DNA from 3 places in the Vagococcus sp. 211 genome. Region 3 is predicted to be linked to each of the others. Evidence: predicted binding sites of a transcription regulator. Region 3 holds the regulator's gene; each other region holds the start of a gene.

What was found. Region 3 encodes LexA, which represses DNA repair genes until DNA is damaged. Its sites were predicted from a motif close to CNAACANNTGTTNG; they were not measured.
Positions count from the first base shown of each region.
Region 1: the regulator LexA is predicted to act here: its motif matches at 7,810-7,823, upstream of dinB (DNA polymerase IV).
Region 2: the regulator LexA is predicted to act here: its motif matches at 1,820-1,833, upstream of uvrB (excinuclease ABC subunit UvrB).

Region 1 is NZ_CM150475.1:721,933-732,001, forward strand. Features, by position in the region: gene ACVWM0_RS03615 (PD-(D/E)XK nuclease family protein) at 1-2,947, shown strand, start outside; gene addA (helicase-exonuclease AddAB subunit AddA) at 2,951-6,706, shown strand; gene ACVWM0_RS03625 (DUF975 family protein) at 6,753-7,598, shown strand; gene dinB (DNA polymerase IV) at 7,844-8,959, shown strand; gene ACVWM0_RS03635 (toxic anion resistance protein) at 8,996-10,069, opposite strand, start outside.
Region 2 is NZ_CM150475.1:595,181-605,249, forward strand. Features, by position in the region: gene ACVWM0_RS02940 (leucine-rich repeat protein) at 1-263, shown strand, start outside; gene ACVWM0_RS02945 (C1 family peptidase) at 357-1,691, opposite strand; gene uvrB (excinuclease ABC subunit UvrB) at 1,881-3,878, shown strand; gene uvrA (excinuclease ABC subunit UvrA) at 3,888-6,731, shown strand; gene rapZ (RNase adapter RapZ) at 6,810-7,706, shown strand; gene ACVWM0_RS02965 (gluconeogenesis factor YvcK family protein) at 7,712-8,704, shown strand; gene whiA (DNA-binding protein WhiA) at 8,728-9,654, shown strand; gene ACVWM0_RS02975 (PBP1A family penicillin-binding protein) at 9,690-10,069, opposite strand, start outside.
Region 3 is NZ_CM150475.1:1,492,255-1,502,323, reverse strand. Features, by position in the region: gene ACVWM0_RS07320 (hydroxymethylglutaryl-CoA synthase) at 1-635, opposite strand, end outside; gene ACVWM0_RS07315 (50S ribosomal protein L25/general stress protein Ctc) at 779-1,396, opposite strand; gene ACVWM0_RS07310 (M42 family metallopeptidase) at 1,702-2,739, opposite strand; gene ACVWM0_RS07305 (cation:proton antiporter) at 2,869-4,059, opposite strand; gene ACVWM0_RS07300 (hypothetical protein) at 4,268-4,477, opposite strand; gene lexA (transcriptional repressor LexA) at 4,595-5,215, opposite strand; gene ACVWM0_RS07290 (DUF896 family protein) at 5,357-5,599, shown strand; gene tkt (transketolase) at 5,696-7,693, shown strand; gene ACVWM0_RS07280 (alpha-mannosidase) at 7,733-10,069, opposite strand, start outside.

The sequences.
Region 1 (10,069 bases), 770 kb from region 3:
CCAAGATATGAACCATGTAATGTTTATTATCACCGGCTTTTCTAATTTTACAGCGCAAGAACAAGTGTTGCTAGAAAGCCTCTTAAAAAATGCAGGAGAGGTGAAGCTCCATCTTATTTTAGATCAAGGGCGTCCGAATCAAGGGTTGAGTACACAAGAGCTATTCTTTACCACTCAAAAAGTCTATCATTTAGTGTATCACTTAGCTAAACGTCATAATGTCCCTATTTTGTTTGACAAAAAATTAAAAGATACCGCAACACCTATGACCACGCTAGATGAGTACTGGCAAGAAACGCAAACCTTGTCCCCTGCCAAAAAAGTTCCGGCATTAGATGAAGCCTTGGAGATATGGTCAAGTGATGATAGTTACGGAGAAGTATTAAATATCGCTCAAGATATTCGTCGCCGAGTTAGTAAGGGAGGGCTGAGGTATCAAGATATTATTATTTTAACGCGAGACATTGAAGGGTATAGTAAGCTGATTGAACCCATGTTTATTGCGAATGATATTCCTATCTATATTAACACTGAATTATCCATGGTACAGCATCCTTTAGTAGAGTTCATTGGCGCATTGTTTGATATTAATCAATATTATTACCGTTATAAAGATGTGATGCGCTTTTTACGAACAGAATTATTCATGCCTAATAGGACGGAAATAGAAGACGTATCCATATGGAAAACCACTCAACTAGATTACCGTCGTAGCATTGATTACACAGAAAATGTGGTCCTAGCCTACGGGTATAATGGGACAGATTGGATACAACAAAAGGATTGGGAATATGTTTACTATGAGTACAATCAAGAAGAGGTTGGCTTAGATAAAGATGTAGAGATTCAACAAGTATCGAATAAGATTCGACAAGATATTAGAGATCTACTTCCTCCTTTTTTTAAAGAATTAGAGGCGTCTCAAACAGGCATAGAAGCCTGTACTATTTTTTATCAGTTTTTGATCACTTCTGGTGTGGAAGAACAAATAAAATGGATGAGAGAGCAAGAGATTCAGCGTGGAGATTTGGTTAAAGCTAAAAATCATGAACAAACATGGCAAAGTTTGATGGCCTTACTGGATGACTACGTTACTTTATTAGGAGACCTTCCTTTTGTTATAGAAGACTTCATTCAGATTTTGACCAGTGGGATGGAGGGAGCGAATTATACCAAGGTCCCAACTACCCTTGATCAAGTCACATTAACCTCCATTGATATGGTTCGTGGAAAAAAAAGCAAGGTATCTTATATTATTGGCAGTACAGATCAAGTATTGCCACAAAAAATTGAGAATAAAAGCTTACTGTCAAATGAAGAACGAGTGGGGATTGAACCTTTCTTACAAGAAGACCAATACTTTTCTAGTAATGTGAGCCATGATACAGCCAAAGAGCCTTATATTTTTTATTTATCTTTATTATCTGCAGAAGACAAAGTTATCATGACGTATCCAAGAAAAAGTGACAGTGCCAAAGAGTTAAACCCATCTCCTTACATAGGGATATTGAAAAAAGGGTTGGATAAAGGGGTTATCTACAGAGAAACCTACAGCCACCGTGGAACACCAGCTCAAGAGTTGTTGGAGCAATTTATTGTCACAGACCAACAACTTTTAACGGATATCATTCGTATTCATAGAGAAGTTAAAGAAAATAATCATGGGATACCATGGTTGTGGCAACGATTAGAACAACGAGTGAGGACTAAGCTACCTCTCAAAACAGAGCGAGTGCTAGCCAGCTTAACCCACAAAAACATTCCAGAAAGCTTGAATACAAAAGCCGTGGATTCTCTTTATGGGGATACTGTTTATGCTTCTGTTTCTAAAATTGAAAGTTTTTATCAGTGTCAGTACAAGTATTTTTTAATGTACGGACTTAAGTTAAAAGAAAGAGATGTGTACGAATTATCCCCGGCTGCGGCTGGAGATTTTTATCATGAAGCTCTGGATATTTTCTTTAAAGAACTAATCAAACAGAAAAAAGAGTTAAGCACCATGAGCGATATAGAAGTACAACTCTTTGCAGAAGATGTCTTAAGAGAAGTATTGGGTGAAAGTAAGTTCAACATATTAAGTTCTTCTAATCGCATGCTTTATGTGAAGTACCAGTTATCACAAACGATTCAGCGTGTGGGCTGGTCATTAAAACAGCAACAAATAAAAAGTAACATGACCACTGTTCAAACGGAAGTTCTTTTCGGTGAGGCACTGCAACAGGTAGGGTTATCCAGTCTTGTGATTCCTCTTCCAAAGGATAAAAAAGTGAAAGTGCGTGGAAAGATTGACCGAGTGGATAAAATGATGGTGGATCAGGAACTGTTTGTTTCAGTGATTGATTATAAATCAAGCAAACACAATTTTGATTATGTGGATGCTTATTATGGACTGGCATTACAGATGATTACTTATTTAAATGTGGTCTTACAAAACGCAGTAGAGCTTGTGGGGCAAGAGGCTAAACCTGCTGGGGCTTTCTATTTACATGTCAAAAATCCGATTCTATCAGACCCAACAGTGGATGAAGAAGAGGTTTCTATTAAATTATTAGAAGAATACCGTATGAGTGGTCTATTGGTTAATGATGAAAAAGTACTAGAAAACTTAGATAAAACCATGGAGCCAGGTGTGAAATCCCTGGTTTACCCGTATCATCAAAATAAAACAGGACAACAAGCCTTGGTGTCGAAACAATTTGTGTCAGAAGAAGAGCTAAACTTATTGATGTCACATGGGAACAAGAAATTTGAAGAGGCTGGTAAAGCGATTTTTAAAGGATCAACGAAACTGGATCCTATATACAAAGATAAAGAACGTGTCGCCTGTCGGTTATGTCCTTTTAGAAGTGTGTGTCAATTTGACGTCATGTTAGAAGAAAACGACTACCACAGACTAGAAGCATTATCAGACGATGATATCATCCGAAAAATCAACGAGGAGGGATAAGGAATGAGCCAGACAACCACAAAGAAACGATTCACTAAAGACCAACAAAAAGCCATTTATGATGGCGGAGAGAATCTACTTATCTCTGCCTCAGCAGGTTCGGGTAAAACCACCGTACTTGTGGAGCGCGTGATTCAAAAAATTAAATCTGGGATTAACATTGATGAATTATTGATTGTTACCTACACTGAAGCTGCTGCCAAAGAGATGAAGCAAAGGATTCAAGTAGAAGTACAAGAAGCAATCAATAAGGAAGAGGATTTAGATAAAAAACAACATTTGATTCAACAGTTAACTCTTTTACCAACCGCTCATATAAGTACATTACATGCCTTTTGTTTGCAAGTGATTCGAAAGTACTATTATTTAATTGATATTGATCCTGTCTTTCGACTATTGACAGATGAAACAGAAATGCTGCTGTTAAAGGAAGATGTTTGGGAAGAAACGAGAGAAACCTTATATGGTGAACGTAAAACCTCTTTTTATCAATTAACAGAAAATTTTTCAAATGATCGAAACGATCAGGGATTAACAGACTTAGTCTATTCCTTGTATGACTTTGCTAAGGCCAATCCTGAACCAGAGGTCTGGTTAGATTCCTTAGCTGAAGTTTACAACATAGATTCTTCTTTAAAAGAAAGTGACTTGTATCAACAATTCATGCGTCCAGAGATTCGACAAACTGTAGATCAAGCCTTAATTAATGTGGAGAAAGTAATTAAGATGATAGAAGGCGAACCTGATTTTGATAAGACGCTAGAAGTGTTATTGACTGATAAAGCTCTCATTACGTCTTTGTATCAAAGTATTGATGAAGACCGCCTGGAAGACTTTTACGAAATACTTACTACGGGAAAATTTGTCACAATCAAAGGGCCTAAAAAAGACAAAGTACCAGAGGAAGTTATGGAGCTCTACGGAGAAGTCAAAGAGCTAAGAGACAATCAAGTCAAAAAAATCATAACTAACATCAAGAAAACCCATTTTAATCAGTCTCCTGAAGTGTTGGTGTCACATATTCAACAAAGTAAAGCCATGGTTCAAGAAATGATTTTAGTGGAGAAAGCCTTTATCAAAGCTTATATGACTGAAAAACAGCGTAAAAATGTGGTAGATTTTAACGATTTGGAACATTTCACGTTGAATATATTGAGGAAAAGAGGAGAAGAGGGCTTTGAAGCCTCTGAAGCCTCGACTTTTTACCGTGGGAAGTTCAAAGAAGTATTAGTGGATGAGTACCAAGACATCAATCAATTACAAGAGAACATTATTTATTGGCTCCGTGACATTACCACAGATAAAGGGAATTTATTTATGGTTGGGGATGTGAAACAGTCTATCTATGCCTTTCGTTTAGCTGATCCGAACCTGTTCATTGAAAAATACGAAAGGTACGAGCAACACGAAGACGGTCGTTGTATTGTATTGGCTCAAAACTTTCGATCAAGAGGAAGTGTCCTTGATTTTACTAACTTAGTCTTTAGGCAATTGATGAACAAAGAATTAGGTCAGATTGTTTATAATAAAGATGCGGAACTGGTAGTTGGAGCTACTAATTTCCCAGATAGCCAAGAGCATGATACGGAGTTATTATTATTTGAAACAGAATCCGATGACCGTTTTGAAGACTCAGAGGGAATGGATGTCACCTTTGAAGTAGACAGTAAATCTGAAGGTGAAATTCTCATGGTCGCTCGAAAAATTCAAGAGATGATAGCCACAGGATTTCCAATTTTTGATAAAAAGAAACAAGAAAACCGACCTCTGACTTATAAAGACATTGTTTTGTTGACACCTACTAAAAAGCATAATTTGGTGATATTAGATACGTTTAAAGAGCTAGGTATTCCTTTACAAGTGAACGACACACAGAATTACTTCCAAGCAACAGAAGTTAAGATTATGGTGTCGCTGTTACAAATGATTGATAATCCGTATCAAGATATCCCTATGGCTTCTGTTTTAAGGTCTCCCATTGTAGGTATAAAAGAAAATGATATGGTCTTAATCCGCCAGTATGATCCAAAAGGCTATTATTTTGATGCGTTGGAGACGTATTTGAAAGAGGAAACAAGTCGAACAGAATTATATATCAAAATAGAAGCCTTTTATGCGTCTTTTAATCATTGGCGAGAGGTGTCACGCAGAGAAAAATTAATGACACTAATTTGGCATATTTATGAAGATACAGGCTTTTTGGATTATGTAGGAGGGCTACCATCTGGCGCTCAGCGACAAGCTAATTTACATGCTTTATACGAGAGGGCAACGATGTATGAAGAGATGAGCTTTAAGGGGTTGTTTCAATTTGTTCGCTTGATTGAAAAAATGCAAGGGAAAAACAAGGACCTGGCAGAACCACTTGTGGCGGCAGAAGAAGACGCAGTTAGAGTCATGACAATCCATGCCAGTAAAGGGCTAGAATTCCCAGTGGTATTTGTCATGGATATGAGTAAACAGTTTAATCTGACGGATATTAATAATCAATCTTACATCTTTGATGAAACCTTGGGTGTGGGGATTAAATACTTCGATGCGAATAACCGAAGTAAGCATCGAACGGTTCCTTTTAATATTTTAAGAGAGCAAAAACGTCGGAAGATACTAGCAGAAGAGATGCGTAAGTTGTATGTTGCTTTAACCCGTGCAGAAGAAAAGCTTTTTTTAGTTGGCTCTTATAAAAATAAAGAGGCGGCATTGAAACAGTGGTCACAACACGTGACATCGGAGAATATGGTCTTATCGGTTACCGCTAGGTTATCTCAAAAGAGCTTAATGGACTGGGTTGGCCAAACCTTGATCCGCCATCCTAAATTGATGGTACAATACCCAGAAATACAATGTGACCCATTAAGAGGGTTAGACACCGCACCAGGTGATTTTAAGGTGACGTTCTACCGAATCGATGACATATTGGTCGGAATCGATGGTGGTGAAAAGGTGGAGAAAGCGTTGATTGATACGCCAGATACGCCTAATCCTAAGTTGTTAAAAGAGATTGTAGACCATTTGAATTTTGACTATCCTCATCATTTAGCAACCATGACAACGAGTTACCAGTCTGTGTCTGAAATTAAGAGCATTTTTGCCGAACCGGACACAAAAGAACTGAAGATTATTGATCTTAGTCGTCAAAAGGAAACAGAACTAGGCTTAAAACTTACAAACAATGAACTAGCCACACCTAAATTTTTAGAGAAAACAACAGAGGTTAAGAGTACTGATATTGGGACAGCGACCCATTTATTGATGCAACTATTACCCCTAGATACCCAACCGACGAAAGAAAGTGTCACCCAGTTGTTGGAAGAATTGGTGGCTAATAAAGTGGTGGAAGAATCTGTCGCTAAGAGAGTATCCATTCAACATATTTTAAGCTTTTTTTCTTCTGATTTTGGTTCGTTTATTCTTGAAGAGCAAGAAAACGTTGTGAGAGAACAACCCTTTTCATTACTGTTAAAAGCATCAGATATCTTTGCTGATTTTGATGGAGGAGAGAAAGATACAGTATTAGTTCATGGGATTATTGATGGCTTTGTTGAGACAGATACGGAATTAATCCTGTATGATTTTAAGACAGATTACTTATCACCAACCCCAGATCAAGAAGAAATAACGAAACTGGTGACTAAATACAAAGGTCAGCTGAATTTGTATAAACAAGCCTTAGAACAGGTCAAAGGAAAAAAAGTGACAGGAGTTAAATTAATTCTTCTTCAAAAGAATATCCAGGAAGAGGTCTTGTATCTACTATAAACATCTATTAGAATAAAGTAACATAGAAAAGTAAAGGAGTGAGGCAATGTATAAATCAACAAAGGAATTAAAAGCGGATGCTAAAGAGTCCTTATCTGGACGTTGGAGCGAGGCAGTTAAGTTAAATTTAGTACCTTCCTTGATTAAAATTGGCATGGTATTGTTTACGATGATACTGGTATCTGGAGTGGTCTTTTTTGTGTCTAAGATGGATATTTATGAATCAAGTACAACGTACGGTAGAAGCACAGTATACGAGTCTGTTTTAAACGTCGATGGGGAAGATCTTTATACAGACGGAGGTAGTGCCTCTCCAGTAGCTGCTATTACGTCAGCAATGAGTTCAAGCAGCTTTAGTCCCATTCTTATGTTTATCATGACGTTCTTGACAGTAGGGATTTCTTTTACGTTCTTAGATATTGTTAGAAGACAAAAAAAAGAACAAGTTAGAATGAAGGATGCTTTCAGATTGTTTAATGGGATTGATTTTGTTCCGGTATTATTAATCAATGTGTTAATGTACTTCTTTAAAATGTTTTGGACGATGCTATTTATTATTCCAGGACTTATTAAGGCATATTCTTATTCTCAATCTAACTTTATTTATTACGATATTTCTTCTTGGAAAGACACAAGAAGCATGGGCGCAACAAGTTTTATTACTGAGAGTCGTGAATTAATGGATGGTCATAAATGGCGATTGTTTTGGTTAGACATTACTTTTATTGGCTGGCATTTATTAGGAATGATGACAGGTGGTATTGCTTACCTTTGGATTTATCCCTACATTAATGCAACAAAAGCAGCTTTTTATAATGATTTAGCGAAAGATCAATTTTTACAACCAGCTGTTCCTGAGATGGATGTAGAAGAAGATTGGACGAACTTCTAAAGAATGAGATAACTCTCATTCTTTTTTTATGAGATTTACATCTATTAATCAACTTAATCTAAGAAGAAAATAGTATAGTAAGAACATACCAATTTTCCCGAATTGGTTTTTCATACTTTAACTCCAACCGAGAGATAAAAGTAAATAACAACCTTCATTTCCACTAGAGCGACGGCTTTAGTGGTTTTTTATTCTCTTTTTTAGTATAATAAGAACAAATGTTCGTTATAAAAAGAGGTGATAGCATGAGCGATTTAACATTCCCATTACAAAATGACACGTCCCGTAAAATTATTCATATTGATATGGATGCTTTTTATGCATCCGTTGAAGAACGGGAACACCCTGAACTGAAGGGGTATCCTTTAGTTATTGCTAAACATCCTAAAGATACTGGGGGACGTGGGGTTGTGACGACTGCTAATTATGAAGCTCGTAAGTTTGGTATTCATTCAGCCATGAGCGCTCAAAAAGCGTATGAGCTATGTCCGAAAGCTAATTTTATTTCAGGTAACAGACAATTGTATGCACAAGTATCTCAGAAGATTCATCAGATTTTTCATCGGTACACTGATATAATTGAACCTCTTTCTCTAGATGAGGCTTACCTAGATGTGACTGAGAACAAGTTACATGCTAAAAGTGCTATACGGATTGCTCGAATGATTCAGCTAGATATTTGGAAAGAAGTGGGGCTGACCTGTTCAGCTGGTGTGAGTTACAATAAATTTTTAGCTAAGCTAGCATCTGATTTTGAAAAACCAAAGGGCCTGACCACTATATTACCGGGAGAAGCTATTGCTTTTTTAACCCCTTTACCGATTGAAGATTTTCAAGGGGTTGGTAAAAAAACGGTGCCTAGGATGCATGAATTAGGGATATATACGGGGGAAGATTTATTGAAATGGTCAGAGATGGACTTGATTCGTGAGTTTGGTAAGATGGGGTACTCTTTGTATCGAAAAGTAAGAGGCATTCATTTAGCACCGGTAATGGCTAATCGGGAGCGTAAATCAGTAGGTAGAGAAAATACTTATGGCAAAGTATTACGTTCAGAGTTAGAGGTGATAAAGGAACTAAGAGAGTTGTCATCAGATGTAGAAAAGGCATTGGAAAAGACTCAGTTACATGGTCAAACGGTGGTGTTAAAGGTTAGAAACAAGGCCTTTGAGACGATAACTCGACGCAAAACATTGCCTGATTTTATTTCCAAAGAAGAAGATATCTTCTTTTATAGCCAAAGTCTTTGGGAAGAGTTGGGAGAGATAGATCAAGGCATTCGTTTATTAGGCATTACGGTGACAAATTTGGAACCAACCACGTTTGAATTAATTAAACTTCCTTTGTGGGACAAGGGTTAAAAAAAGGAAAAGACCGGTGTCTTTTCCTTTTTCTACTTAATATTGATGTGTCATTTCTAATAATTTGTTCTTTAAATCTTCTTCCATTACAGTCAATTCAATTTCTGCATGTTTTCGTTTCTCTTTTCCTTCTTTTTGAATACGAAGGGTTTCTTGAATGGTTTCGATTAAGTCGTTTTGTGTTTTTTGTAATGTCTCAATATCCACAATACCACGCTCATTTTCTTCTGCTGTTTCAATGGCTGATATTTTTAGCATTTCAGAGTTTTTAGTTAATAGATCGTTAGTGGTTTGAGAGACTTGACGTTGGGCTGTGACCGCGTCTTTTTGTCTTAATAAGGTTAAAGCAATAGCCACTTGGTTCTTCCACAAAGGAATGGCTGTATTAATAGATGCTTGTATTTTTTCAGCAAGGGCTTGATTCGTATTTTGAATGAGGCGAATCTGCGGTGCTTGTTGAATGGTAATTTGTCGAGCTAATTTTAAGTCGTGGGTCCGTTTTTCAAGACGGTCGACAAATTGATTTAAATCACTGACGATTTGAGCATCCATTTGATCACCTGTTTGTTCGGCTTGTCTAATGGCAGCAGGAATGGTTTCGTTAGTTAACTCATCAATTTTTATTTCTCCTGCCGCTATGTAGATATTCAGCGCATCAAAATAGTCTTTATTTTGGTGATATAGCTGTTCTAACATAACATTATCTTGTAAGAGACCATTCTTTTCACGATCTAATTTAATAGCGATCTTATCAATTTGTGCTCCGATTTTTTGATATTTTGCTGTAATCTCATAAACAGATTGTTTTACTTTACCAAACATTTTTTTAAAGATGTTTTTTTCTTGGGCTTCTAATTCATTAGGACTTGCTTCATTTAAGCGATACATTAACTCTGTTAAAGAGTCACCCATAGGTCCGATGTCTTGGGCTTGTACATGAGTCAACATCGTATGAGAAAATTCGCTTAATTTTTGTTGGGCAGCGGCACCGTAACTTAACACGGCTTGACTGTCTCCAGTGTCAATTTGAGCGGCCAAGTTGATGGCTTGCTGTTGACGTTCGGCAGGTAATTTATCAATCATCTTGACGGGTTGAGTATCCTGATTGAC
Region 2 (10,069 bases), 900 kb from region 3:
CCGTAGTAGACGAGCTTGAGGTGGAGAATACAGAAGATACTCAAGTAACAGACAAAGAGGAGACAGATAAGGTGACGAAAAATGATGCAAAAGATAGTCAACCATCCGTATCTCTAGTAAGTAAAAAGGGAAGTAAAGACGGGATAGTAGAGAATACTTCCGCTAAACTTCCTCAAACAAATGATAAGAAACGCCCTCTATTATCTTACCTAGGAGGCATTGTTTTATCTGGGACTTACTTGGTTTTTAGACGTAAAAGGTAAGTAAGTATTCTCCTAATTCCCCCTGAAATAGGAAAAATATAAATAAAAAAGAAGCCAAACTCATCGATTAACATTGAGTTTGGCTTCTTTTTATTATGCTAAGGCACCCATTGGATCCCAAGGTGCTAACGTTGTGACGTTATCAGCTGCTACAATTTGTCTTAGCTCATCAGATAGGTATTTTTTATCCACCACGATTTGGTAAGTATATTCTTCTAACCACTCATCGCTCATGACAAAATAACCTTTTGAACCGACTTTGTTTCCCCAGCTGTTTTCAACCTTCCATTTAGTAGGTTTGTCATCAACTAAGTCAACGCCAGTTAATACCATAGCATGGGTCATTAAGCTCTCACCATAGTCTAGACGCTCCGCTTTACTCATAGAATAGTCAATATCCAATGTATCAGCGACGCTATAAATATCTGTGGCCATAATACCAGTATCTCGAGTAGAAGATTGACCCACATCACAGCCATACCATACGGCTTCACCGTGTTTAAGTTGGTCAATAGCTAGCTCTTTGAAGGTATCAATGTCAACGTTTAAATGGCGAACTTCTTTTCCTCCAACGACACTTCCTAACATCTCCACTGTATATAATTGGTTATATGGTTTGTCTTTTGTAGGTGCGTTAATCACACTAACATAATCAGACAAGTCACGCCCAATAAATTGATCATAGAAGCTTTGAGGTGTTAGGTCACGAACCAAATGATACGCTTCTTCTTTATCGTAATAAGAAAAATCGAATGTTGTGGGAGGTGTTCCTAAACTTGTACATAATAGAGTGTAAATTTCTTGTAGCATGCTTTCTTTTTCTAAGGTAATGGTTTCTTCTGTAGCGCCTTCTGCGACTAAGTTTCTTAATACCATGGCGTCACGGCGTAGTTTTTTATTCAAATAAGTATTTAACTCACTACTTTTAGAACTGCTGTATGATTCTGGCATGACACTTTTCGGTACGATACCATATTTTTGAATGATGGCAACTAGCATGTCCCATTGGCCGCCATCTTGTTGTGGTGTTTGAAGTAAAAAGCTTACTTTACGGCTTGTTAACTCTTCTTCAGATGTTGCTAAAATATTTTCATAGAAATAGTTAGCTTTTTCAAATTTATCCCAGAAAAAAGTATAACTTTGAGATAATTCGAATTGCTTAATATTAAACGCATCTTGGATGTGATGACGGAATGTATTGAGTGCGGCGAACATCCAGCATCGTCCACTTTGTTTTTGGTTGGTTACATTACCAGTATCTAAGTCGATTGAAAAAATGGGTGTGTTTAACACAGCCGAAGACTGATTTTCAGATGAAGCTAGGATCCCATTTTTCACTACCGCACGCTGACTCATTAAGTGTTTATCGTCCTTTAAATAGTTGGCATTAAATTGTTCAATGTGAGAAAAAGAAATTTCTTTAGACATTGTATCATCCTTCCATATTTATGATTAATAACTTACTCTATATTGTACTCTTCTTTCGAATATATACAAATAGAAAAGACTACTAATGACAAAATAGTTCTTCCATCTAAGAGGAGTTCCCGTATTGGCGAAAATATGTTCGCTATGGTAAAATATGAAGGTCAGATTAAGTCTAAAGGAGTAGGTAAAATGATAGATAGAGACACGTCGAGAACCTTTGATTTAGTATCTAAATACGAGCCAGCAGGAGATCAACCAGCGGCAATTAAAGAAATTGTTACTAATATAAATAATAAAGAAAAAGAACAAATTTTGTTAGGTGTTACAGGGTCTGGTAAGACATTTACCATGTCTAATGTCATTAAAGAAGTGAATAAACCAACCCTTATTATTGCGCATAATAAAACATTGGCTGGACAGTTATACAGTGAATTCAAGGAATTCTTTCCAAACAATGCTGTGGAATATTTTGTGAGTTACTATGATTATTATCAACCAGAAGCCTATGTCCCATCTAGTGATACTTTCATTGAAAAGGATGCTAGTATCAATGATGAAATTGATAAGTTACGACATTCAGCAACCAGTGCCTTACTTGAGCGCAATGATGTGATTGTGGTGGCATCAGTGTCGTGTATTTATGGTTTGGGTGACCCAAACGAATACAGCAAACAAGTCCTCTCTTTAAGAGAAGGAATGGAAATGGACCGTAATGAATTGTTACGTCAACTTGTGGATATTCAATTTGATCGTAATGACATCGATTTTCAACGTGGCCGATTTAGAGTTCGTGGAGACGTGGTTGAAATTTTTCCGGCATCACGAGACGAGCATGCGCTTCGTGTGGAATTTTTTGGCGATGAGATCGAGCGAATTAGAGAATTTGATGCTTTAACAGGTGAGATACTCATAGACCGGGAACATGTGGCTATTTTCCCTGCGACGCACTTTGTGACCGATGAGAATCATATGGAACAAGCCATTCTTCAGATTCAAGAAGAGTTAGAAGATAGATTAAAGGAACTCCGAAGGGATGATAAGTTATTAGAGGCACAACGACTAGAGCAACGGACCAATTACGATATCGAAATGATGCGAGAAATGGGTTATTGTTCAGGCATTGAAAACTATTCCCGTCACATGGATGGCCGTAATGAAGGGGATGCTCCTTATACATTAATTGATTTTTTTCCTGAAGATTCCTTAATTATGGTTGATGAATCTCACGTGACAATGCCTCAGATTAGAGGGATGTATAACGGAGATAGGGCGCGTAAGCAAATGCTTGTGGATTATGGGTTTAGACTTCCTAGTGCGCTAGACAATCGCCCTATGAAGCTAGAAGAATTTGAAGAACATGTTAACCAAATTCTATATGTTTCGGCGACACCAGGACCATATGAGTTAGATAGGACACAGCTTGTGACAGAACAAATCATTCGTCCAACAGGATTACTCGATCCAATCATTGAAGTGCGTCCAATTATGGGACAAATTGATGACTTGGTGGGAGAAATAAATGAACGCATAGAGAAAAATGAGCGGGTGTTTATTACCACCTTAACCAAAAAAATGTCAGAAGATTTAACGGATTACTTCAAAGAGCTAGGACTCAAAGTCAAATACTTGCATAGTGACATTAAAACACTTGAACGAACGGAAATCATTAGAGATTTACGTTTGGGTGTGTTTGATGTTCTGATAGGTATCAACTTACTGAGGGAAGGAATTGATGTACCAGAAGTATCACTCGTGGCTATTTTGGACGCGGATAAAGAAGGCTTCCTTAGAAGTGAACGTTCTCTTGTTCAGACAGTTGGTAGAGCGGCACGTAACTCTGAAGGGAAAGTCATCATGTACGCGGATAAAATGACAGACTCTATGACCAAAGCCATTGATGAAACGGCTCGAAGAAGAGGTATTCAGGAAGCATATAATACAGAACACGGCATCACTCCAACCACAATCATTAAAGAAGTTCGTAATTTAATCAGTATTACAAAAGAAGCAGAAGAAGAAAATACAGGTCATTCGGTACTAGAAGAATACAGAAGTTTAGACCGAAAAGAAAAAGAAAATGTCTTGTTAGACATAGAATTACAAATGAAAGAAGCGGCCAAAGCATTAGACTTTGAACGTGCCGCGACATTGAGAGATACTTTGTTGGAACTAAAAGCTGAGAAATAGGAGAAGACGATGGCGAACGATAAAATAGTAATAAAAGGAGCGAGAGCTCATAATTTAAAAAACATAGACGTTACGATACCTAGAGATAAAATGGTTGTTGTGACTGGTTTATCGGGCTCAGGCAAGAGCTCTCTTGCTTTTGATACCCTTTATGCTGAAGGTCAAAGACGATATGTGGAGAGTCTATCCGCATACGCTCGTCAATTTTTAGGTCAAATGGACAAACCTGATGTGGATAGTATTGATGGATTGAGTCCGGCCATTTCTATTGATCAAAAGACAACGAGTAAGAACCCACGGTCTACTGTGGGAACTGTAACAGAAATCAACGATTATTTGCGCTTGCTTTATGCTCGCGTGGGTCATCCCATTTGTCCAAATGATGGCACTGAGATAAGTAGTCAATCCCCAGAAGAGATGACAGATAAGGTGTTAGAACTAGAGGAGCGCACACGCATTCAGATTCTTGCACCTATTGTGAGAGGGAAAAAAGGCCAACATAAAAAAGTGTTTGAACAAATCAAAAAAGAAGGATTTGTGAGGGTACGTGTAGACGGTGAATTATTTGATTTAGAAGAAGTACCAGAATTATCTAAAACAAAAAAACATGATATTGAAGTTGTGGTTGACCGAATAGTAGTTAAAGAAGGCATTCGGTCACGTCTGTTTGACTCCTTTGAAGTGGCTCTTAGATTATCTGAAGGATACGCTATTGTAGATATTATTGGTGGGGAGGATTTAGTGTTCAGTGAACATCACTCTTGTCCTTACTGTGGGTTTACTGTGGGGGACATTGAACCCCGACTCTTTTCTTTTAACACACCCTTTGGGGCTTGTCCTGAATGTGATGGGTTAAGCGTTAAGTTAGAAGTGGATGCTGATTTAGTAGTGCCAGATAAAACGAAAACCTTAAGAGAAGGAGCGATTACACCGTGGAACCCTATTAGTTCTAATTATTATCCTCAAATGTTAGAACAAGCATGTCTGGCTTTTGATATTGATTTTGACGTGCCTTTTGATTCATTAACAACAGAGCAGCAAGAGATATTACTGAGAGGATCCGATGGGAAAGAATTCCATTTTCATTATGAAAATGAATTTGGTGGTGTCAGAGATGTTGACATGCCTTTTGAAGGGATATTGACTAATATTAAGCGTCGTTATCACGAGACTAACAGTGATTATACGAGAGAACAAATGAAGTTATATATGACAGAGCTTACGTGTGAAGCATGTCACGGTTACCGATTAAATAGAGAGGCTTTATCTGTTAAGGTGAAAGGGAAACACATTGGTGAAATTAGTCAATTGTCTGTAGTGGATTCTGTTAATTACTTCAAAGAGTTGTCTTTTGGTGAACAGGAGCAGACCATTGCAAGTCCCATTCTTAAAGAAATTCATGATCGATTGAGTTTTCTGAACAATGTGGGATTAAGTTATTTAACTTTAAGTCGATCATCGGGTACTTTATCAGGTGGAGAGGCACAACGGATTCGTTTAGCGACTCAAATTGGTTCTAATTTGTCAGGTGTTTTATATATCTTAGATGAGCCTTCAATAGGTCTTCATCAACGAGATAATAATCGGTTGATTGACTCTTTAAAGAAAATGAGAGATTTAGGAAATACTTTGGTAGTCGTGGAACACGATGAAGACACGATGCGTGCCGCAGACTATTTAATCGATATAGGTCCTGGAGCTGGTGAATTAGGTGGTAATATTGTATCGGCTGGAACCCCTGAAGAGGTGGAGAACGATCCGAACTCATTAACAGGGCAGTACTTGTCTGGAAAAAAACAGATTCCTGTGCCAACAACACGTCGCAAAGGAAACGGCCAAAAAATTACGATTAAAGGTGCCACAGAAAATAATCTTAAGAATATAGATGTCACAATACCTTTAGGGAAGTTTGTTGCTGTAACAGGCGTCTCAGGTTCGGGGAAAAGCACATTGGTGAACAATATTTTGAAGAAAGCATTGGCTCAAAAAATCAATCGCAATTCTGAGAAACCGGGTAAACATCGTTCATTGACTGGCTATGAAGGACTAGAGAAAATTGTTGATATTGACCAAAGTCCAATTGGTAGAACCCCACGAAGTAACCCAGCAACTTATACAAGTGTGTTTGATGACATTAGAGATTTGTTTGCTAAAACGAATGAAGCGAAAATTCGTGGCTATAAAAAGGGGCGTTTTAGTTTTAATGTGAAGGGTGGTCGTTGTGAAACCTGTCGAGGAGATGGCATCTTAAAAATCGAGATGCATTTCTTACCTGATGTGTATGTTCCTTGTGAGACATGTGGTGGCAAACGATACAATTCAGAAACATTAGAAGTTAAATATAAAGGCAAAAACATTGCTGAGATACTGGAAATGAGGGTGGAGGAAGCGGTTCTCTTTTTCCAAGCCATTCCTAAGATTCACAGAAAACTTCAAACCATCGTTGATGTAGGTTTAGGCTATGTTCAGTTAGGACAGTCTGCGACAACGTTGTCTGGTGGAGAGGCTCAAAGAATGAAATTAGCTAGCGAGCTCCATAAACGGTCCACAGGTAAAAATATTTATATCTTAGATGAACCGACAACAGGTTTACATGCGGATGATATTAGTCGATTGCTTGTGGTATTAAATCGGTTAGTGGATGCAGGTAATACGGTTCTTGTGATTGAACATAATTTAGACGTCATTAAAACATCTGATCATATCATTGATTTAGGACCAGAAGGTGGCGATGGTGGTGGTACGATTGTAACAACTGGAACCCCTGAAGAAGTGTGTGAGGTAGTGGAAAGTTACACAGGACAATACTTAAAAGAAGTTATGGAACGATTTAACCAAAACGAGTCACTTTAAAGTGACTCGTTTTTTTCTCTAACAAAGACACGCCCGGGTGTGTTATAATGGTGAAACTGAGTAGAAGGAGTGATAAATATGGAAGAAAAACAAATAGATAGCCTACAATTAGTCGTGATTACAGGAATGAGCGGTGCTGGTAAAACAGTTGCCATACAAAGTTTTGAAGACATGGGCTTTTTCTGTGTAGATAATTTACCTCCAAGTTTAATCCCTAAGTTTTGGGAATTAATTAAAGAATCTGGAAAAATATCAAAAATTGCTTTAGTGATTGACTTACGTTCACGTGCTTTTTTCCAAGAAATTCAAAGCATGTTAGTGGAATTAGAAAATACAAAATTAGTCGACACAACGATTATGTTCTTAGATGCATCGGATAAAGAGTTGGTGTCCCGTTATAAAGAAACAAGAAGAACTCACCCCTTAGCCATGGACGGATTAGTAACAGAAGGCATTGCTAAAGAGCGTGGCTTGTTAGAAGAATTAAAGGCGGAAGCCCAGTTAGTGATTGATACAACAACATTAGCACCTCGTGAATTACGTGAAAAAATCATTGGTCATTTTAAAACACAAGACACCTCAACGTTTAGAGTAGAGATGGTATCTTTTGGTTTTAAATATGGTTTACCGATTGATGCAGATGTGGTGATGGATGTCCGCTTCTTACCTAATCCACATTATATTGATGAGCTAAGACCTAATACAGGTCTAGATCAAGCCGTATATGACTATGTTATGGCCTCTGAAATGACGGAAGATTTTTATACAAAATACGAAGACTTGATGTTAACCATTTTACCAGGTTATAAAAAGGAAGGTAAAATGAGTGTCACAATTGCGATTGGCTGTACTGGCGGTCAACATCGTTCTGTTGCATTGACAGAGCGATTGGGCAAACGATTGGCACAAGATTACAATACTAATATTACCCATCGCGATATTAACAAACGAAAAGAAACGGTTAATCGCTCATGAGCACCATGAAAACCTACCGAATTCGGCGACCTAAAATTGTTATTATTGGCGGTGGGACAGGTCTACCCGTTATCTTAAAAGGATTACGTGACCAAAGTGCTGATATAACAGCGATTGTAACAGTGGCTGATGATGGTGGGAGTAGTGGTGTTTTAAGAAGCAGTTCGCACATGAGTCCTCCAGGGGATTTAAGAAATGTCTTGGTAGCTTTATCAGACATGCCAGAGGATTATTCTGATGTGTTTCAATATCGGTTTGGGAAAGAACATGATTTATTAGCGAATCACACCATTGGGAATATTGTGATTGCAGCTATTTCAGAGATGAAGGAAAGCACGTACGAAGCAGTACAGATGCTGAGTCATTTCATGCATGTAGATGGAAGAATCTATCCTGCGTCTGAAAAAGCGTTGACCCTACATGCTGTATATGAGGATGGGACAAAAGCGGTGGGCGAGTCTCATATAGTGAAGGAACGTAAACCGATTGATTATGTTTATGTTCGTGAAACTGAAACGGACAGAGAAGCAAAACCCGCAAGAAATGTTATTCAGGCTATTGAAGAAGCTGATATGATTGTTTTAGGACCAGGAAGTATGTATACTAGCATTCTGCCTAATTTGATGATTTCAGAAGTAGGACAAGCGATTGCTAAATCTAAAGGTGAGGTTGTTTATATTTGTAATATCATGACGCAAAAAGGTGAGACCGAAAACTTTACGGATGCGGATCATGTCAGAGTATTACACCACCATTTAAAAGAAAAATTTGTGGACACGGTATTAGTGAATACTGAGATCATTCCAGATGATTATATGGATGAAGAAACGTATGATGAGTATTTGGTTCAAGTCAGACACGATTTTCAAGGGTTAAGAGATGAAGAGTGTCGTGTCATTTCTGCCGATTTTTTAGAATTAAGAGATGGTGGCGTCTTCCATGACGGTAATAAGGTAGTAGAAGAGTTATTTCGTTTAGTATTCGGAGCGAAATATTAGAAGAAAGATAGGAGTGAGTCAGTATGTCATATGCTTCAGATGTCAAAAAAGAATTGACTACATTAGAAGTTCATAGAGAACATGCAAAAGCTGAGTTGGCTGCTCTGATCAGAATGAATGGGGCGGTAACGTTGGTTAATAAGCAGTTCGTACTGAATGTACAAACTGAAAATGCCGCCATTGCCCGTCGGATTTATACATTGTTAAAAGATCACTATGAAGTGAATAGTGAGCTATTAGTGAGACGAAAAATGAAACTAAAAAAGAACAATGTTTACATTGTTAGATTGAAACAAGAAACACAAATGGTACTAACAGACTTAGAAATTATGGATGATTTAATGTTTAATACAAGAGTATCCAAAACAATCATGGGTAACGAGCAAAAAATGCGTTCTTACCTAAGAGGAGCTTTCCTAGCAGGAGGTTCAGTTAATAATCCAGAAACAAGTCGGTATCATTTAGAGATTTATTCAATGTATGAAGATCAATGTTATGACATTTGCGAAATGATGTCGTATTATCATTTGAATGGACGAGTATTAGAGCGTCGAAACGGTTACATTGCTTACTTAAAAGGGGCAGAGGAAATAGCGGACTTTTTAGTATTAATAGGTGCAACCAATGCCATGTTAAAATTTGAAGATGTTAGGATTGTCAGGGATCTTAGAAACTCTGTGAATCGCCTGATGAACTGTGAGAATGCTAATATGAATAAAACCGCTGATGCAGCCAAACGTCAAATTGAGAATATCCGTTTGATTGATGATATGGTAGGATTAGATAAGTTGCCTGATAAGTTGAAAGAGGTAGCAGAAATGCGAGTAGAATACCCAGAGATAAGTTTGAAAGAACTTGGGGAAGTTTTGCCTTCTGGAGCTATTAGTAAGTCAGGAATTAACCACCGTATTCGAAAACTAAATGAATATGCAGACAAACTAAGAGGATAAAAAAAGCGTAACAACTAAATGTTGTTACGCTTTTTTTATTCTGTTTTACTCTTCGGCTTTTCTGGTGTGGATTGTGAATTCGTTGTGGGTTGTTCTTCTGGTGTTTCAGTAGGTTGCTCTTCTGTTTTTTCTTCCTCTACTTCTTCTTCAGTCACTTCAACGTCTTCTTTAGGTTGTTCTTCTTTTTTGTCTTTAGATTCTTTCGGACTGCTTTCTTCGACATACTCATAAGTATATTGGGTTTGCTTAGCAGGTTGTGTGTTGTAATACTTATAGGTAGGATTTTGAATCCCGATAAAATCATTTAAATAAATATCTGTTCCGATACGAGTGACGCCATCAGGTTGTTTCCAATCTGTTGGTTCTAATCCTTGGTAAAGATAGGTCATATAGTTACGATAGATATCAATAGCTA
Region 3 (10,069 bases):
CATAATTTTTTGAAGAAAGACATATAAGCTTCATTTGAGAATTTTCCATCAACAATAGCTGTGTCATAATAATTAGGACGCCAAAAATCAAAAATATTTTCAGTCATAGCGACAGAGTCTCTATTAATTACTAAGATACGAGGAGAGCTACTAATAATCATCGCCACAGCACCTGCTCCTTGAGTTACTTCTCCAGAGGTTTTTAATCCATAACGTGAGATATCAGAACCAATGACAAGGGCTTTTTTTTCAGGATTAAGGGTAACAAAATCAAGAGCTGTCATTAATCCTGCTGTAGCGCCATAACAGGCTTGTTTGACTTCGATTGACTTGGCGAAAGGATGAATCCCTAATAACTGGTGAATGAAACTTGCTGTTGATTTCGATTCATCAATCCCAGACTCCGTTCCTACAACAATTAGATCGATTAATTGTTTGTCTTCGTCAGAAATGATAGGGTAAGCTGCGTTGGCTCCCATAGAGACCGTATCCTGTGTAATAGGAGGTACCGCCATTTTTGATTGTCCTATGCCAATAGTAAATTTAGTTGGTTCGATGTTACGGTGGTTTGCTAAGTCAACTAAATCCATATATATATTTGGTGTATAGAAGTTTATTTTATCTATTCCTATCATTGATTAAATCCTACTTTCTATTAGTTATCTACTTTGTTATTTTAACATAAAAAATATATAGGCTTTTGATAATCCTATAATTTAATAATAATTTAAAGCAAATAAAAAAACCCTACCGGATAAACCGATAGGGGAGATATCTATTATTCAGCTGATTTTTCGTTGATTACTTCTGGTTCAGCACCTTCAGCAGGTTCTAGAACTTCTTCAGCTGTAGACATTTCAGTTACAGCACAGATTTGTTCTTCGGCTTCTGTTACAATAGTGAAATCTTTATGAGCTGGGATATCTTTAATAACTAAAGCATCACCAATCACTAAGTCTGTAATATCAACCTCAACGCGCTCTGGTAATTTGTCAGGTGTTGCAGATACCATAACAGTGTATAAGTTTTGCTCAAGAACACCACCGGCTTTAACCCCTTTAGGTGTACCTGTTAGAACTAATTCAGCTTCAACTTCTGTTTCAACAGTCATGTCAACAACTAAGAATTCAACGTGTACCCAACTTTTTGAAAATGTGTCTAATTGGTAGTCATGTAATAAAGTACTTACTTTTTTACCATCTAAATCTAATGTGTAAACAGCGTTAACGCCGTTTTCGCGGATAGCTTTGTCTAGTTCCCAAGCGTTAACTGACATCGGTGTGTTTTCAATACCGTTGCCGTGGAATGCTCCTGGAACTTCACCTGCTAATCTTAATTTGTTACGAATAGATCTAGGTCTAGTCGCTCTTTCTTCTACTTTTAATACTACTGACATAAATAATCTTCCTCCTTCAGAATAAAATCTAATTTAGTTCGTTTATTTACTTCTGCAGTGTTAATCGAGAATCGAGATTCGATTAATTGCCTCCAACTGAACGATGTCAGCGTTAGTTGGAACGAACGATAAACTTTATAGTAATGATCGGCGACTTTAACTGAAGTACATCAAGTTAAAACGACAGCAATAACTTAAGCCTCTGTCTGTTGCCTGCTCATCATGGTTTCAAAAAACCACACTATAATATAAGCTTATGTACTAACCATACAGGTATTTTCAAAAAACGTCAAGTGAACACCTTTTTATTTTACTAATGCACTAAATAAATACTGTGAAACTAACTGTTCCGTTGCGTTAATAGACTCGATATGGGTTCTTTCATACGCATGACTGGACTCAATACCAGCTCCAAATAGAGCGTGCTTAACATCAGCGCCTGCACGCATAGCTGCAGATGCATCACTTCCATAAAACGGATAAATATCTAATTGATAAGGGATATTTTTAGTTTCACAAAGAGCGACTAAATGATTTCTAAAATTTAAATGATAAGGGCCACTGCTATCTTTGACACAAATAGAAACAGAGTATTCATCTGTTTGTTGACCATCTCCCATAGCTCCCATATCAACGGCAAGATATTCGACTACATCAGGATGAATATTAGAGTTACCACCATAGCCGATTTCTTCGTTATTTGAAAAGAAGAAGTGTGTGGTATGTGGTAATGTTTGATTGTTCTCTTTTAGAGATAGTAGGAAGTTAATTAAAATAGCTGCGCTTACTTTGTCATCTAAATGACGTGACTTTATAAAACCAGTAGGGGTTACTTCTGTTCTTGGATCAAAGCTGATGAAGTCACCTACTTGAATTCCTAGGGCCTTAGTTTCTTCTTTATTTGTGACTTTAGCATCAATTCTGACTTCCATGTTGTCTTGATTTCGTTCTGCTGTGCCAGCATCTTTGTACACATGAACACTGGTTTGATGCATGAGAATCGTACCTGTAAGGGTCCCGTTTTTCTGAGTATGAATGGTACAGTATTCCCCTTCAATAGCGTTATATCTAAACCCACCGATTAAGTCTAGTTTTAATCGTCCATCTGGTTTGATATCACGAACCATCGCACCAAGAGTATCAACGTGAGCTGTAATAAAACGTTGATTGGTTTGGTCTGTACCAGGTATGGTTACGATTAAAGAGCCTTTACGATTAATGGTTGGTGTGTAGCCTTTTGATGTTAATAATGTATCAATATAATTGATAATTGTTTGAGTGTCCCCTGTAGGAGAGGGGATATTGGTTAGGGTTTGAACCAAGTCAATGGTTGATTGTGTCATAAGTTAGTCATCCTTTTTTATAAATTTTATACTACTCAACCATAATCTAAGAAAATCCGATTTTCAAGTAAAAAAAACCTTTACCGGTTTGAAATACCGAATAAAGGTTTTATCATACATGCTTTTTTGTTAATTAGAACTAGTTGCTTCTTCAGCTGCTTCTTGCTCTAATCTAATACTGAATTTCAACAGTAGAGGAGACAAGATAGTGGTAATGATAATTGAAGCGATAATAACGGTATAGAAATCGTTATTAACGTAACCGGCTTCTAGTCCAATTTTAGCGACAATTAAAGCCATCTCTCCTCTAGAGACCATACCAGAACCAACGACAAAGGCAGGCTTTCTTTCTACTTTCATTAATCTAGAGGCGAAGTACCCGCCTGCTAATTTAGTAGCTACTGCAGCTAATGATAAAATAATAATCAATCCAAGTTGTGAAACAAAGGCTTGAAGATTAATCCCTAACCCGATGGATACGAAGAATACAGGAATAAACAAACTATTGCCAATCGTGCCAACGTCTTCTTCAATTTCATGACTACTTTCATGACCTGATAACATTAGTCCGATAAAGAAAGCACCAATAATATCACTTAATCCCATTTCTTCAGCAAAAATGGTAAACGCAAAACATAAGACAAGGGCCATAGAGGTGGCACCTTTGACAGCAACTAACTTACCAGAAGCATCCATGGTTGGTTGAATCAAATATTTAGCGACTAAATACATAATGGCAAAGAATAGTACTTTTTTACCAATCAAATCCCAAGCCATAGGGCCTGTAAAACCAACAGAGGCATCAAAAGTAACAACTGCTGTAAAGACACTAATTAATAAAACAACGAGAGTATCATCTAGTATCGCTGCACCTAAGGTAATCGATCCAGCTTCATTATCTAGGTAGTCATACTCTTTAAGAACTTGAACAGTGATACTTAAGGATGTGGCACTGAAAATGATGCCTAAGAAAACTGCTTCTGCTAATCCCATCCCTAAAAATTGTCCCAATATAGAAATAAATATGAAAGGGACGAATACTCCGAATGAAGCAACTAATATAGCTGGTTTTAAATAGCGTTTTAATAAAGTTAAATCACTTTCTAAACCGACTAAGAACATTAAAAGAACAATCCCGATTTCTGCAAATAAAGCGATACTATCTGTTTCTTGAACGATATTGAAAATAGCAGGGCCTAGGAAAATCCCCATCATCAATTCTCCGAAAACAACAGGCAAGTTAAATTTATTACATAAATGCCCAGCAATTTTCGTTCCTAACAAAATAAATATTAACATCTTTAACAATTCTAGCGTCATACACATCACTTCTCCTATCAATTTTAAACCTTAATAATGAACCTTATATATATTTTATTTTAAATGTAGGATAAAATCAAATGAAACGTTCTTTAATTGTAAAATAAATAAGGAAAACACTAAGAAAATTAATATATCTTAAGTTATTTTAAAAAAATAAATGATAAGTGTATAAGAATTGTAGGGGTGTTCAAAATAAGAAAACTTGTTAAGGTGTATTTTTATAAGTATAGTGCTGTTGTCGTTCAGGATGACGCTCAGATTGCTTCTGTTCATAGGCTTTTTCGTCCCACATCATGATCCATAACATGAGGAGAGGGATAACAAACACAAGAGCAGAACGCCAACCAAAAGTACCTAAGAAAATTCCAATTAATAACACAATTAATAATAATGCATAGCGTCTGATCGATGCCATTTTACCCACTCCTTAAATTTTTCATAAATTTGATTATTTAGCTCTGGATCTCACAAATAACAGAGATGCGAACGTTTGTTCTTTTTTTGCTTAAAAAATATAAAGCATATCATTGCTTTATATTTTATTTCTATATAAACCGACAACTTTACCTAAAATAGACACATCAGACAAAATAATAGGATCCATTGTATCGTTTTCAGGTTGTAAACGTATATGGTCTGATTCTTTAAAGAATCGTTTGCAAGTTGCTTCATCATCTTCGTTCATAGCAATAATAATATCGCCATTAATTGCAGAGGATTGTCTTCTGACAATGACGTAGTCACCATCAAAAATTCCTGCATTGATCATACTTTCTCCTCTGATAGTTAACATGAATAAACTGTTTTCTTCATATTTTAAATCAGGTGGAAGAGGGAAGTAATCTGTTGCGTCTTCCACAGCTAAGATGGGTTCACCTGCGGTAACGACACCTAACATTGGTATTGTAGAAGGTTGAGCACCAATTAATTTTAAACCATCTTCTGTTAATTCTATCGCTCTTGGTTTTGTTGGGTCTCTTAAGATGAGCCCTTTTTTTTCTAGACGAGATAAGTGACCGTGAACAGTAGAGGTGGATGATAGGTTAACAGCCAGTCCAATTTCTCTAACGGTCGGTGGATAACCACGTTCTTCTACTTTTTCATGGATATATTTTAGAACTTCTAACTGTCTAGGAGATTGTTTTTTTGTCATACGTTCCTCCTATATCTTTTTTTTAATAATAACATATCTAAAAATAATAATCAAACAGATGTTCGCTTTTTTGGAGAATCAAAAGATTGTTTTTTTTGTCAATTTAAGCTAAGATTAAAGCGAAATAAGGAGGTTTTCATTATGTTATCAGAAGAAAAAATGAAACGTATTAACGAATTAGCAAACAAATCTAAAACGGCTGAAGGTTTAACTGAAGCAGAAAAAACAGAACAAAAAGAGTTACGTACTGAATACATTGAAGTATTTAGAGGTGGGATGAGACATCACATAGAAGGAATGAAAGTGGTTGATCAAGAAGGTAGCGACGTGACGCCAGATAAGTTGAAAAAAATCCAAAAAGAAAAAGGGATCCACGGAAGATAATCTTAAGTAAAGTATTGAAAGAACTTGCAAAAACTGTCCAATAAGGTTACAATTTAATAAAAGTAATAAAAACCTAAATTAACAGGAGGCTTATTTATGTCATTCGACCAAATAGATCAATTAGGAGTTAACGCAGTTCGTACACTAAGTTTAGACATGATTCAAAAGGCAAATTCAGGACACCCAGGGTTACCAATGGGGGCTGCTCCAATGGCGTACACGCTTTGGACAAAACACTTGAAAGTTAATCCAAGCACATCAAGAAATTGGGTAGACAGAGACCGCTTTATTTTATCTGCTGGTCATGGCTCATCTATGTTATATAGTTTATTGCATTTATCAGGTTATAACTTACCAATGGAAGAACTAAAACAATTCCGTCAATGGGATAGTTTAACACCAGGACACCCAGAAGTGTATCATACGGATGGTGTGGAAGCGACGACAGGTCCTTTAGGACAAGGGATTGCTATGAGTGTTGGTTTTGCTATGGCAGAAGCTCACTTAGCAGGGACTTACAACCGTGATAATTTTAACATTGTCGATCATTACACGTATGCTTTATGTGGTGATGGAGACTTAATGGAAGGTATTTCTCAAGAATCAATTAGTTTAGCTGGGCATTTAAAATTAGATAAATTGATTGTGTTATATGATTCAAATGATATTTCTTTAGATGGTCCATTAGATAAATCTTTCTCAGAAGATGTAAAAGGACGCTTTGAAGCAACAGGTTGGCAACATATCTTAGTAAAAGATGGGAATGATTTAGAAGCCATTTCTAAAGCCATTGAAGCTGCTAAAGCAGAAACAACGAAACCAACGATTATTGAAGTGAAAACAATTATTGGTTACGGGGCTGAAAATCAAGGGACGAATAAAGTTCACGGGGCACCACTTGGTGCTGAAGGTATTGCTACTGCCAAAAAAGCTTATGGCTGGGACTATCCTGAATTTACTGTACCAGAAGAAGTAACGGCACGTTTCCATGAAGAGATGGTCGTTAAAGGACAAGAAGCAGAAGCTAAATGGAATGACTTATTCAAGGCCTATCAAGTTGAATACCCTGAACTAGCGGCTCAATTTGAAGCAGCCTTCAATAATGACATCACGCCTGATTTAGATAAAGCATTGCCTGTGTATGAATTAGAGACAAGTGCCGCAAGTCGTGTAACAAGTAAAGAAGTGATTCAAGAAATCGCCAAAACGGTGCCTCATTTTTGGGGAGGATCTGCCGACTTATCATCATCAAATAACACGATGATTGCGGGAGAGAAAGATTTTGAACCTGGACAATACGAAGGACGTAATATTTGGTTTGGTGTGCGTGAATTCGCTATGGCAGCAGCTATGAACGGTATTACATTACACGGTGGTACTAGAGTATACGGTGGGACATTCTTTGTCTTTGTGGATTACTTAAAACCAGCCTTGCGTTTATCAGCGATTCAAAAAGCACCAGTAACTTATGTTTTAACTCATGATTCTATTGCCGTTGGAGAAGATGGACCAACTCATGAACCAATTGAGCAATTATCAGGCTTAAGAAGTATTCCAAATGTGAATGTCATTCGCCCAGCAGACGGTAACGAAGTTGCCGCAGCTTGGAAAATAGCTATCACATCAAAAGAAACACCGACAGTTCTTGCTTTATCTCGTCAAAACTTACCTGTACTAGAAGGTAGTAAAGAGCTTGCACCAGAGAACGTAGTCAAAGGGGCTTACGTGATTTCTCCGCAAGAAGGGCAACAACCAGAAGGTATTTTGATAGCGACAGGCTCGGAAGTTAACTTAGCCGTACAAGCACAAAAAGAATTAAGAAAAGAAAACATCGACGTGTCAGTGGTATCTATGCCAAGTACTCAATTATTTGAAGCACAAGATGCTGCTTATAAAGAAAGTGTCTTACCATCAGCTGTTAGAAAACGCGTATCCATTGAAATGGGAGCAACCCTTGGTTGGGAACGTTATGTAGGTTTTGATGGAGCAACAATGGGCATTGATACTTTTGGAGCAAGCGCTCCTGGTAACACAGTCATTGAAAAATATGGTTTTACTGTAGAAAATGTTGTAGCAACTTTTAAAGGATTATAATAAAAAATGCCAAAAGCTATTTCAGCTTTTGGCATTTTTTTATTTTGTCCAACGAATAGTTTGTATTTTAGCTGGAGCTAGAGTTGTTTGAATGGCTTCATTTTTATACTCTTCTATCATGTTAGCTTCTTTGCCATTGTAATGAGGAATCGCAATGGATAATTCACAAGAAGTTTCGTTAGATAAGTTAAACCCACGCGTAATGATATCACTGCCATTTTCTTTGCGTTTAAGAGCCGTCAAAGCGTATTGATTACTCTCAATCGATAGAAAGTGAGAAGTCGCATCTAGTTTACCCGAATGTTGTGTGGTTTGAGCCACAGTCATTGGTATTTGGAACTGCTGTGCTTGTATGAAGGTGTCGTATTTATCGTCTGCCCCATGACAGCTGACAGCGTAATCTACATGTTGTTTACCTAAACATTGGGCTTCCGGTGTTGGGAAATATCCCCAATCTCCAAGTTCTCCCACAGCGCGTAAAATCGTTAAAGCAATCGTATTGTTATCTGTTAGGATTTCATACTCATTGATACCATAATTTGCCACAGTCATTCCTAGAGACTCTTCATTAACATTCACGAATGAATGTTGATGTTGCGGATTAGTAGGATTTTCCCAAGTAGCTGAATTAACGTTATTTGGTCGCTTGACGACTTCAAAAATACTTTCGGCATAATGGACATCAGTCGTTAAGCCAGTAGGGAAAAGAACACGTAATCGGTGATCTTTCATTTGGTTATCAAATGCAGTGTGGAATGTTAATTGCTTGCTGTCTTTTTCTAGACGAATGGTTGTTTCAATGATAAATGGTGCTAGTTCAGCGCTTCGACCGGCTTCTCTTTCACGCATTTCATAAACAGCCTTCATTTCGCTCGTAAGTAGAGTATCGGCAGAAATAGGAATCATCATTTCTTGAGTGACACGGATTTCGGCAACAAGAGGAGTGTCTGTTATAATTTCTCTTGTTGTTTTAAAATCATGGGCATACAAAGGCATATCCTCTTTTGGTTGCTTGTAAATGTACTCATTACCAATGTCTCCCGTATTTTCGAAGATCATTCCATGAGGATAGGTATGCTGACGTATTTTGTCTGTTATTTCTAGTTGTCCGTTTTCAAGAACTCTTGCTTTTAGAACGTTATTTTCAAGGGTAAAGGTCCCAATGTTAACAAGAGAGGTTGTATCAGTCATGCCTTTATCTTCCTTAAGAGCTACTGTTTTCCAAGACATACCAGGCATACTAGTTAAGTTAAGTCGAACAGTTACATAGATAGCCATGTAAGGAATACGGAATCGGTCGGTTGGCAAGTCATACCCAAAAGAAACCTCGGTATTGAGTAAGTCTGAAGGAATCACCGTTCCAGTTTCATCAATCACATGGAAATCAGTTAAAGTATTAACTTCTTCTTCTAGAGCATGGAACAATTCGTGTGGAATACCTTCTGAAAAAGGTAGACGTTTCCATTCAATGATTGTTTCAACTACTTGAGATCTTTGGTGACCAGAAGTGTTGAAAATAACAAAAGGTTTGCTATCAGAAGGGAAAGAAGTTGTATCAATGGCATTAACTAAAGCTGTTGTTGCTTCTTCAGCTAAGTATTTACCAACTTCCTCTGCTTTTTGATAACGGGTCATCATCTCTTGATGCACCTCGTCCACACTGCACCCACAAATACTATCATGGGGATGATTTTGCATTAACGTTTTCCAAGCATAACGTAGTTCGTCATGAGGATAAGTACCTGTCACTTCATAAGCCATTGTAGCTAGTGGCTCTGTCACGTTTTCAAGTTGACGTTGAACGTCTGTGTTTTTTTGTTTGATATAAATACGGGCAGAAGAAGTATTAGCTAATGTGTACCAGCCATCTGTTTCTTGAGAGGTTAATTCTCCTTCAACTGTACTTAAGTTTTCAGGAACATCATTCATCACAGCTTCTAGATAATCATCGAAGTTACTATGAATAAAGTCGTAGTCAGGATAAAGTTCATTGGCTAATTTAATACCATCTGTCACGTCTTTTTGAACAGGTTGATGATCTACACCATTCATCATAAGAATATGGTTAGTCGAAGCGAATTGTTCCGCATCTGCTAATTTCTGGTTCCAAAAATTAATTGCTTCTTCTTTTTCAGTAGGAATTTCATTACCATTGCTGTACCAGTTGGCGAATAATAGGGAAAAGATGTTAGAGCTGTCTGGTCCTTCCCACCACATTTCCGAGAATTGAGACGCGTATTTTTCATCATTAATGACCGCGTTGTTGAAGCCTGTCGGTTTAACCCCACGACCAAAAGCAGCGGCTTTAATCCCGGCTTCTTTCATCATTTGAGGGGTTTGTCCCATGTTCCCAAAAGTATCAGGGAAGTACCCTAG